Regions from separate parts of the Pantoea sp. X-Soil-MYKO-1289 genome, predicted to be linked through region 1. Evidence: predicted binding sites of a transcription regulator. Region 1 holds the regulator's gene; the other holds the start of a gene.

Region 1 (5,549 bases):
CAAAGCGCTCACCGCAGGCAGAGAGCGCCTGCACCGCCTGCGCAGAGAAACCGCAGCTTGGCAGTTTCGGCGAGCCTTTCATGTACAGCAGGACCGGGTTTTCTGCGATCTGGCGCTGAATTTTTTCTACAGTACTCATAATTGCCTTCCTTAATTCCCTACTTCGTGTTTGTTTATTGTAGCGACTTCGCCCCGTCCCTGAAAACGACAATTTCTCGCTTGCCAGGCGAAACCGCCATGTTTGTTAAGTTCTTTACTAAAGATCTGCGTTTTTCTGACGATAATCAAAACTTAAGCTGTTCATAACTGGTAATAACTTTGCTGCTATAAGCTGCTGAAATTGCTTATTTTAAACTCAACTGCAACCCTGTAACAGTTTAATAGAAAAATGGCTTAACTTTTGAAAAAAACCTGGCTTAGAATGGCCCCGGCGCTGATCTCCGATCAGATTTTTCTAACCACGTTACGGCCTGTTGTCGTAACCGCTAACCCTGTAACCGGACTATGCGATTACTGATTACGCTCTTTATATTAGCTTTCGCGCAGCTGTTCATGAACATCGCTTCGGCCTCGCCGCAAGCGCCGGTTAACGCCAGCCTGCACAAGGCGGAGAAAAAAAGCGCGCGCGAAGATGAGCGCCGCAAACGGCGACCGGTCAAAACCAGCGCGAAAAAAACGCGCCCTTCTACTGCGCAAAAACTCAAACTGAAAAAGCAGAAGAAAATTGAAACGGCTAAGCTTTCCCCTTCCGCCGCCGATACGAAAAAAACCCTTAAATCTTCTCACAAACGCTATGGCCGCCAGCGCACGCTGAGCACCGCAAAAGCCGCCACTCTCCCGCAGCTGAATGCCGACGACACCTCTACCATCAAAATGAGCAAGTCCCATCGCCTGCGCTACCAGAAAGCGCGCGAAACGGCGATGACCAAACTGATGGGTCAGCTGGGCAAGCCCTACCAGTGGGGCGGTACCTCGCCGCATACCGGTTTTGACTGCAGCGGCCTCGTCTGGTACGCCTATAAAGATTTGGTGAAATTCAGAATTCCACGCACCGCCAACGAAATGTATCACCTGCGCGACGCTGCGCCGGTCAAGCGCGAGTCGCTGGAGAAAGGCGATCTGGTCTTCTTCCGTATCAACGGCCGCGGCACCGCCGACCACGTTGGGGTTTACCTTGGCAACGGCAAATTTATTCAGTCGCCGCGCACCGGCAAAGATATCCAGATTAGCGGGCTTTCGGATGATTACTGGCAGCGTCACTATATCGGCGCGCGACGAGTGATGACGCCGAAAACCATTCGCTAAACGCCATAAAAAAACCGGGATAATCCCGGTTTTTTTATCGCTCTCTGTTAGTGCATGACGGCGGTAAAACCAAACGCCACAATCATCAGCAGCGCCGCGCCGGTAGTCATTAATGCCAGTTTCAAATCGGTGCTCATTACCTCTCCTTATCCACACAGTTGTCAGGGTCTTATGCGATTTTCCCATAGTTGCCGGTAAAAATCTCGTTTTATCCCGCAAGCCTTGTTAGAATCCCCGGCTTTGTTGCGCAACTGACGCAACGCCCGTGCCGTTCGCACGCAACAGCCCCTGTTTTGTCCTGCCCAGTGAGTATTTCACCGACAAAAACTGTAGCGAATTAACAGAAAACTCTCTTAGCGGACGCAAACGTTTAACATTATGCTTATCAGTGGCTTATTGATAAGTTCTGGAGTCTCTTTTCAATGGCAACAATTAAAGATGTCGCGAAGCGCGCGGGTGTTTCCACCACCACCGTTTCCCACGTGATCAATAAAACGCGCTTCGTTGCGGAAGAGACGCGCAACGCCGTCTGGCAGGCGATACAGGAATTACACTATTCGCCCAGCGCCGTGGCGCGCAGCCTGAAGGTCAACCACACCAAAACGCTGGGGCTGCTCGCCACCTCCAGCGAAGCGCCCTATTTTGCGGAAATCATCGAAGCGGTCGAGCATCACTGCTTTGAGCGCGGCTATACCCTCATTCTCGGCAACGCTCATAACGATCTGCAGAAGCAGCGCGCCTATCTGTCGATGATGGCGCAAAAGCGCGTCGACGGCCTGCTGGTGATGTGCTCCGAGTATCCGGACGATTTGCTGAAGATGCTGGAAGAGAACCGCAATATTCCGATGGTGGTGATGGACTGGGGCGAATCGCGCGGCGACTTTACCGACACCGTGCTCGATAACGCCTTCCAGGGCGGCTATCTGGCGGGACGCTATCTTATTGAGCGCGGCCATCGCGATATCGGCGCCATTCCCGGCCAGCTGGAGCGCAATACCGGCGGCGGGCGCCATGCGGGCTTTTTGCAAGCGCTGCAGGAAGCGGGCATCGCGGTACGTCCCGAGTGGATCGTTCAGGGCGATTTCGAGCCGGAATCGGGCTATCAGGCGATGCAGCAGATCCTGCAGCAGAAGCAGCGCCCAACGGCGATCTTCTGCGGCGGCGATATTATGGCGATGGGCGCGATCTGCGCCGCCGACGAGATGGGGCTGCGCGTGCCGCAGGATATTTCGGTGATCGGCTATGACAACGTGCGCAACGCGCGCTACTTCACGCCGGCGCTGACTACCGTGCATCAGCCGAAAGCCCAGCTGGGCGAGAAGGCGCTGGAGATGCTGCTCGACCGCATTACCAGCAAACGCGAAGTGTCGCAGACCATCGAAGTGCATCCCACGCTGATTGAGCGCCGCTCGGTCGGCGACGGCCCTTTTCGCGACTACCGCCGTTAATCCTCGCTTAACCACTCCTGATTGAGCGTTCGCGCATCGCCGAGATAGCTGAGCAGCCAGCTGAGCGCCGGCGATGCGCGCGCCTCCGACCAGCTCACGCAGCAGGGACTTTCCGGAAAGGGCGCAGGCAGCGTCAGCTCCGCCAGCTCGCCCTTATCCAGCAGCGGACGCGCCAGATGGCCCGGCATCATCGCCACGCATAAGCCATCCAGCACGCACGCCAGCCCCGCCTGCCAGTCCGGTACCACCAGTCGCCGCTGGTTATCCAGCGTCCAGGTCATGCGCCGCGGCAGCGCGCGCGAGGTATCCTCCAGCACCAGCGACGGCCAGGCGCGTAGCGCGTCGTCGTCGAGCTGCGGCTGCCGCGTCAGCGGATGCTGGCGCGCCACGACGCAGCGCCAGTTCAGCGCGCCCATATCGCGAAAGGAGAAACGCCCGCCGACCGGGATCGCCTGGGTGGCGCCGATCGCCACGTCGACGCGTCCGTCGGCCAGCGCGTCCCAGACGCCGTTAAACACCTCATAGCTGATGTGCAGCTCCATATCGGGAAAGTGGCGATAGAAGTCGGTCACCAGCTGACGACTGCGCGGCAGCTTCACGATGCGATCGACCGCGATGCTGAGCTGCCCGCGCCAGCCGTTCGCCAGCTGCTGACACTGTCTGCGGGTAGCGAGCATTTTTTTGATAACCTCACGGCCCTCGCGCACAAAATGCTCGCCAGCGGCGGTCAACGCCACCTCGCGATGCTGCCGTTCGAACAGCGGCACCGCCAGCCAGGTTTCCAGCTGGCGCACCGTATAGCTGACGGCAGAAGGCACGCGATGCAGCTCCTGCGCGGCGGCGCTAAAACTGCCGGTGCGCGCCACGGCGTCTACCACTTCAAGCGCATATTCGGACCACATGCTTTTTCCTTTCAAAAATTTTCACAGCACTCTGCAAATATTAACGTTTCACAGCGGCAGGCGCACCCTTTTACACTTTGCCGCGTTTAACCTGCCTGACGAAAATGAGATTAAAAACCATGCTGTCATCAAAAGGATTTATGCCTTACCTCGCCCTGCTCAGCATGCTGGGCTTTCTGGCGACCGATATGTATTTGCCCGCCTTCGGCGCGATGCGCATCAGCTTCAATACCTCGCCCGGCATTATCAGCGCCAGTATGAGCCTGTTCCTGGCGGGCTTCGCCATCGGCCAGCTTTTCTGGGGCCCGCTTTCCGACCGCATCGGGCGCAAACCGGTTCTGCTGATGGGGCTGGGGCTGTTCGCGCTCGGCTGCGCCGGCATGCTGTGGGTGGAAAATGCAATGCTGATGCTGGCGCTGCGCTTTATTCAGGCGATCGGCGTCTGCGCCGCGGCGGTGAGCTGGCAGGCGCTGGTGGTGGACCGCTATCCGCGCGCGCGCGCCAATAAGGTGTTCGCCACCATTATGCCGCTGGTGGCGCTTTCGCCCGCGCTGGCGCCGCTGCTTGGCGCCTGGCTGATTAGCCATTTTCACTGGCGCGCGATTTTTCTGGTGCTGACGCTGACCGGCGTGGCGCTGATGCTGGTAACGCTGCGCCTGCCCGCCAGTCGTCCGACAGCGCAAGAAGCGAACGATCAGCCGGGCTTTTTCTCGCTGCTGCGCTCTGGCGTCTATGGCGGCAACGTGTTGATTTATGCCGCCTGCTCCGCCAGCTTTTTCGCCTGGCTGACCGGCTCGCCCTTTATTCTCGCCGATGCGGGCCTGACGCCGGCGGATATCGGCCTGAGCTATATTCCGCAAACCATCGCCTTTTTGCTGGGCGGATTTGGCTGCCGCGCGCTGCTGAACCGCTTTGCCGGCGCGCAGCTGCTCCCCTTGCTGCTGGCGCTTTACAGCCTGAGCGTGGCGACGCTGTTCGCCGTGGCGCTGACCGGAAGCCACAGTCTGATCGCCCTGCTTGCGCCCTTCTGCGGCATGGCGCTGGCGAACGGCGCGATTTACCCGATTGTGGTGTCGAATGCGCTGCTGCCGTTCCCGCACGCCACCGGTAAAGCCGCGGCGCTGCAGAATACCCTGCAGCTCGGTCTTTGCTTTGTTGCCAGTCTGGCGGTCTCCGCAGGTTTACAACAGCCGCTGCTGATGACTACGCTGATTATGGTGACCACTATCGCGCTGGCGATAGCGGGCTACGTCTGGCAGCGACGCGCCAGCGCACAAATGGATATTGTCCGCGTTACCACTCCCTGCCAGGATAATCACTAAGGCAACTTTTATAGTTAGCTGCCTAACAATAAGTCGTTGAATACTGACCTGGTTGAGCATATACTCGATCAGGTCAATAAATCTGCAACAAATCAATAACATAATTGTTTTATTTTTAGGCGAAGCTTATCGCCCGGATGGTGTCTGCGCGCGCGTTTCCTGCTCGTCAGACAACGATATTCAGATCCAATCCTCTGTAAAACGTCGGATATCAGGCGCACGGAGCAATCCGTGACATTTCTCACAGGCCTTGAGAAATTGGCTATTCTTTTTCTCAGGTTCAACGCGGACAGGTGATGGAGAAGCTATGAGTTCATCGTTAATAGAAGAAGTGAGCCTTGAAGAAAACCACTGGTATCGCATTGTCCACGAAATGCTGGAAAAAGCGGACATCGAAATCAACGGCAGCCGCCCCTGGGATATTCAGGTCAAACAGCCTGACTTTTTTAAGCGTGTGATTCAGGAAGGCTCACTTGGTCTTGGCGAAGCTTATATGGATGGCTGGTGGGATTGCGAACGGCTGGATATGTTTTTTCACCGCGTGCTAAAGCACAAGCTGGACCAGCAGTTGC
Region 2 (5,549 bases), 1.1 Mb from region 1:
GGTGCGGCTGTTCGCCAATCGCTATGCGCCGCTGGTGGCGGGACGAAATCTGGGGCTGATGGCGATGGATCATCTGCCGTGGCTGCGTAATCAACTGGCCGAGCGCACGCTTGGCTGGGTTAAGCGTTAACTAAGGGGCACCGATGCAAAGTTTTGATGTGGTTATCGCCGGCGGCGGCATGGTAGGACTGGCGGTCGCCTGCGGTTTGCAGGGCAGCGGGCTGCGCGTCGCCGTGCTGGAAAAAACGGCGGAGCCGCAGTTCGACGCCAGCGCTGCGCCGTCGATTCGCGTATCGGCAATCAACGCCGCCAGCGAGCGGCTGCTGCAGAAGCTGGAGGTCTGGTCCGATATTCTGGCGCGGCGCGCCAGCGCGTATCACGGCATGGAGGTGTGGGATCGCGACAGTTTCGGCGCCATTAGCTTCGATGACGAACAGCAGGGGCTGACCCATCTGGGACACATTGTCGAAAACCCGGCGATTCACAGCGCGCTCTGGCAGCGCGCCAGCCGCTGCAGCGACGTGACCCTTATGGCGCCTTCGCAGCTGCAGCAGGTGGCGTTCGGCGAAAATGAAGCCTTTGTCACCCTGCAGGACGGCACCATGCTGACCGCGCGCCTGCTGATCGCCGCGGACGGCGCCAACTCCTGGCTGCGCAACAAAGCCGATATTCCTTTAACCTTCTGGGATTACGATCACCATGCGCTGGTGGCGAATATCCGCACCGAGCAGCCGCATAACGCGGTGGCGCGCCAGGTTTTCCACGGCGACGGCATTCTGGCGTTCCTGCCGATGCAGGATCCGCACCTGAGCTCGATCGTCTGGTCGCTCTCGCCGCAGGAAGCGAGCCGGCTGGAGAGCATGCCGCAGGCGCTGTTCAACCAGCAGCTGGCGGTGGCGTTCGATATGCGCCTCGGTCTCTGTGAACTGGCGAGCGAGCGTAAATCTTTCCCGCTGATGGCGCGCTACGCCCGCAATTTCGCGGCGCATCGTCTGGCGCTGGTGGGCGACGCCGCGCATACCATTCATCCGCTGGCGGGACAGGGCGTGAATCTCGGCTTTATGGACGCCGCAGAGCTGATTGGCGAAATCCGCAGGCTGCACCAGCAGGGCAAGGATATCGGTCAGCATCTCTATCTGCGTCGCTACGAGCGCAGCCGCAAACACAGCGCGGCGCTGATGCTGGCGGGCATGCAGGGCTTTCGCGAGCTGTTCGCCGGCAGCCATCCGGCGAAAAAGCTGCTGCGCGATCTGGGACTGAAGCTGGCGGATACGCTGCCCGGCGTGAAACCCACGATGCTGCGTCAGGCGATGGGGCTAAACGATATGCCAGCCTGGCTGCGCTAAGCCGCGCGCTGCTTTCATTAAGCCAGCCTTGCGCTGGCTTTTTTACGTCTTTTGGTCGCTCTGCACCAAAAATGAGCGGGACTGCACCTTTAGCGGGCCTCGTTTGATTTATTCTAATTTCACCCCTCTGTTCGCATTAGTTTTATTTATTCCATAACGATCTCCGTCGAGTGCGTTGTTAACATTTTGCGCGCCCCCGCTGATTATCTTGCTGCGCATAACGGCGATACGCCTCTTTCCTGCGTGGTAAATCACAAAAACGCAGTTAATTATGCTGTCGTCTTTGCGTGCTGCTCAAGAGGCATGCTTCAATTCGACCCTGTACAGCTTATGGTTAAATCGTCTTTTCAATGATAACGTCAGGGAAAAGAGAACGTTTGCGCCGGGCGATAAGCAGGCTAACGCCCGCCCGAAACTTACCCGCTTCGCGACAGGATGGTTATGACTCAGCAAACCCCTTTGTTTGAACAGCATCAGGCCTGCGGCGCCCGCATGGTCGACTTCCACGGCTGGATGATGCCGCTGCACTACGGTTCGCAAATTGACGAACACCATGCCGTGCGCCAGGACGCCGGTATGTTCGACGTGTCGCATATGACTATCGTCGATCTGCACGGCGCGCAGACGCGCGACTTTCTGCGGCATCTGCTGGCGAACGACGTCGCTCGCCTGACGCAGCCCGGCAAAGCGCTCTACACCGGCATGCTGAACGCCTCCGGTGGCGTCATTGACGATTTGATTGTTTACTTTATGACCGACGACTTTTTCCGTCTTGTGGTCAACTCGGCCACGCGTGAAAAGGATCTGGCGTGGATCGGCAAGCACGCTCAGGCCTATGGCGTGGCGCTGACCGAGCGCGACGACCTGGCGCTTATCGCCGTGCAGGGGCCGCAGGCGCAGCAGAAGGCGCAGACGCTGTTCAGCGCGGAGCAGCGCGACGCGGTAGCCGGGATGAAACCCTTTTTTGGCGTGCAGTCCGGCGACCTGTTTATCGCCACCACCGGCTACACCGGCGAAGCGGGCTATGAAATCGCGCTGCCAGCCGCCGCCGCCGCGGATTTCTGGCAGCGTCTGCTGACGGCAGGGGTAAAACCGGCTGGACTGGGCGCGCGCGATACGCTGCGTCTGGAAGCGGGCATGAACCTCTACGGCCAGGAGATGGACGAAGGCGTCTCGCCGCTGGCGGCCAATATGGGCTGGACGATCTGCTGGGAGCCGGCCGACCGCGACTTTATCGGGCGCGAAGCGCTGGAGATGCAGCGTGAAAGAGGCACCGACAAGCTGGTTGGCCTGATCATGACGGAAAAAGGGGTGCTGCGCGGCGGGCAGCCGGTACGCTTTACCGACGCGCAAGGCCAGTCGCAGCAGGGCGTGATCACCAGCGGCTCCTTCTCGCCGACGCTCGGCTACAGCATCGCGCTGGCGCGCGTGCCGGCAGGCATTGGCGAAAGCGCTATCGTCGAGATCCGCCAGCGCGAAATGCCGGTAAAAGTAACCAAACCTGTTTTTGTACGCGGCGGCAAGCCGGTTCAGTAATCTATTTTCAGGAGAAAGGGCGATGAGCAATGTGCCAAACGAATTGAAATACCGTGACAGTCATGAGTGGGTGCGTAAGGAAGCGGACGGCACCTTTACCGTCGGCATTACCGAGCACGCTCAGGAGCTGTTAGGCGACATGGTGTTTGTCGATCTGCCGGATGTCGGCAACAGCTACTCAGCCGGCGAAGAGTGCGCCGTCGCGGAATCGGTCAAAGCCGCGTCCGATATCTACGCGCCCGTCAGCGGCGAAATCGTCGCCGTCAATGAGGCGCTGGGCGACGCGCCGGAGCTGGTCAACAGCGAGCCCTACGCAGCCGGTTGGCTGTTTAAAATCAAACCCAGCGACGAATCCGAGCTCGATTCGCTGCTGGACGCGGACGCCTATAAAGCCTCCATCGACGAATAAGCAACAGGGCGGCCAGACCTCGCTGGCCGCTTTTTGTCCCTTGCTTTCTCTGTACTCCAGCCCGATTCAGGATTGACTGCAAATGACCCAGACTTTGAGCCAGCTCGAACACAACGGCGCCTTTATTGAACGCCATATCGGCCCCTCGCCGGAACAACAGGCTTTGATGCTGGAGGCGATCGGCGCCAGCTCGCTGGACGCGCTGATCGGCACCATCGTACCGGCCGACATCCAGCTGCCTGGCCCGCCCGCCGTCGGCGATGCGGCGACCGAGCAGCAGGCGCTGGCCGAGCTTAAGGCGATCGCCGGTCAGAATCAGCGTTACAAATCCTGGATCGGCATGGGCTACAGCGCGGTGATCACGCCGCCGGTGATCCTGCGCAATATGCTGGAAAATCCGGGCTGGTACACCGCCTATACCCCCTATCAGCCGGAAGTGTCGCAGGGCCGCCTGGAGGCGCTGCTTAACTTTCAGCAGGTGACGCTCGATCTGACCGGTCTGGACGTCGCCTCCGCCTCGCTGCTGGATGAAGCCACGGCGGCGGCGGAAGCGATGGCGATGGCGAAGCGCGTCAGCAAGCTTAAAAACGCCGGTAAATTCTTTATCGCGGACGATATCCATCCGCAAACGCTGGACGTGGTGCGCACCCGCGCCGAGACCTTCGGCTTCGAGCTGATTATCGATCGCGCCGAGAAAGCGCTGGATCACGACGGGCTGTTCGGCGTGCTGCTGCAGCAGGTCGGCACCACCGGCGAAGCGCACGACTACAGCGCGCTGATCGCCGAGCTGAAAAGCCGCAAAATCGTGGTCAGCGTCGCCGCGGACTTTATGGCGCTGGTGATGCTGGAAGCGCCCGGCAAGCAGGGCGCGGACATCGTGTTCGGATCGGCGCAGCGCTTCGGCGTGCCGATGGGCTACGGCGGCCCGCACGCCGCCTTTTTCGCCAGCCGCGATGAGCACAAGCGCTCAATGCCGGGCCGCATTATCGGCGTGTCGCGCGACGCTGCGGGCAACACCGCGCTGCGTATGGCGATGCAGACGCGCGAGCAGCATATCCGCCGTGAAAAAGCGAACTCCAACATCTGTACGTCGCAGGTGCTGCTCGCCAATATTGCCGGACTCTACGCGGTCTATCACGGGCCGAAAGGGCTGAAGCGTATCGCCTCCCGCATCCATCGTCTGACTACTATTCTGGCGGCCGGGCTGCAAAACGGCGGGCTGAAGCTGCGTCACAGCAGCTGGTTCGACACCCTGACGGTCGAGGTGGAAGATAAAGCCGCGGTGCTGAACCGCGCGCAGAGCTTCGGCGTCAACCTGCGCAGCGATATTCATCACGCGGTCGGCATTACGCTGGACGAAACCACGCGCCGCGAAGATGTGCAGGCGCTGTTCGCCATTCTGCTGGGCGACGAGCACGGCCAGGATATCGACAAGCTGGATGCCGCCGTCGCGGCCGATAGCCAGGCGATCCCCGCCGCGCTGCAGCGTCAGAGCGCCATCCTGACCCATCCGGTCTTTAATCGCCATCACAGCGAAACCGAGATGATGCGCTATATGCATAGCCTGGAGAAAAAGGATCTGGCGCTGAACCAGGCGATGATCCCGCTCGGCTCCTGCACCATGAAGCTCAATGCCGCCGCCGAGATGATCCCCATCACCTGGCCGGAGTTCGCCGAGCTGCATCCGTTCTGTCCGGCAGAGCAGGCCACCGGCTATCTGCAGATGATCGGCCAGCTGTCGCAGTGGCTGGTGCAGCTCACCGGTTATGACGCGCTCTGCATGCAGCCGAACTCCGGCGCGCAGGGCGAATACGCCGGGCTGCTGGCGATCCGTCGCTATCACGAAAGCCGTAACGAAGGCGCGCGCAACCTCTGCCTGATCCCCAGCTCCGCGCACGGCACTAACCCCGCTTCGGCGCAGATGGCGGGCATGGAAGTGGTGGTGGTGGCCTGCGACAAGCAGGGCAATATCGACCTCGGCGACCTACGCGAAAAAGCGGCGCAGGCGGGCGAGCAGCTCTCCTGCATTATGGTGACCTATCCTTCGACGCACGGCGTCTATGAAGAGACCATCCGCGAAGTGTGCCAGATCGTGCATCAGCACGGCGGCCAGGTCTATCTCGACGGCGCCAATATGAACGCCCAGGTGGGCATTACCACGCCGGGCTATATCGGCGCGGACGTATCGCACCTCAACCTGCACAAAACCTTTTGCATCCCGCACGGCGGCGGCGGCCCGGGCATGGGCCCTATCGGCG

The links. The regulator PurR, encoded in region 1, represses purine synthesis genes. The targets are predictions, from matches to a motif close to CANGCAAACGTTTGCNTG.
Region 2: the regulator PurR is predicted to act here: its motif matches at 1,713-1,730, upstream of gcvT (glycine cleavage system aminomethyltransferase GcvT).

What each region holds. Positions count from the first base shown of each region.
Region 1 covers NZ_AP036004.1:1,859,264-1,864,812, reverse strand. The annotation lists gene AC6I7Z_RS08940 (Grx4 family monothiol glutaredoxin) at 1-142, opposite strand, end outside; gene AC6I7Z_RS08935 (C40 family peptidase) at 505-1,305, shown strand; gene cydH (cytochrome bd-I oxidase subunit CydH) at 1,353-1,442, opposite strand; gene purR (HTH-type transcriptional repressor PurR) at 1,728-2,753, shown strand; gene punR (DNA-binding transcriptional activator PunR) at 2,750-3,655, opposite strand; gene punC (purine nucleoside transporter PunC) at 3,775-4,977, shown strand; gene cfa (cyclopropane fatty acyl phospholipid synthase) at 5,285-5,549, shown strand, end outside.
Region 2 covers NZ_AP036004.1:756,119-761,667, forward strand. The annotation lists gene ubiH (2-octaprenyl-6-methoxyphenyl hydroxylase) at 1-130, shown strand, start outside; gene ubiI (FAD-dependent 2-octaprenylphenol hydroxylase) at 144-1,346, shown strand; gene gcvT (glycine cleavage system aminomethyltransferase GcvT) at 1,788-2,882, shown strand; gene gcvH (glycine cleavage system protein GcvH) at 2,905-3,291, shown strand; gene gcvP (aminomethyl-transferring glycine dehydrogenase) at 3,374-5,549, shown strand, end outside.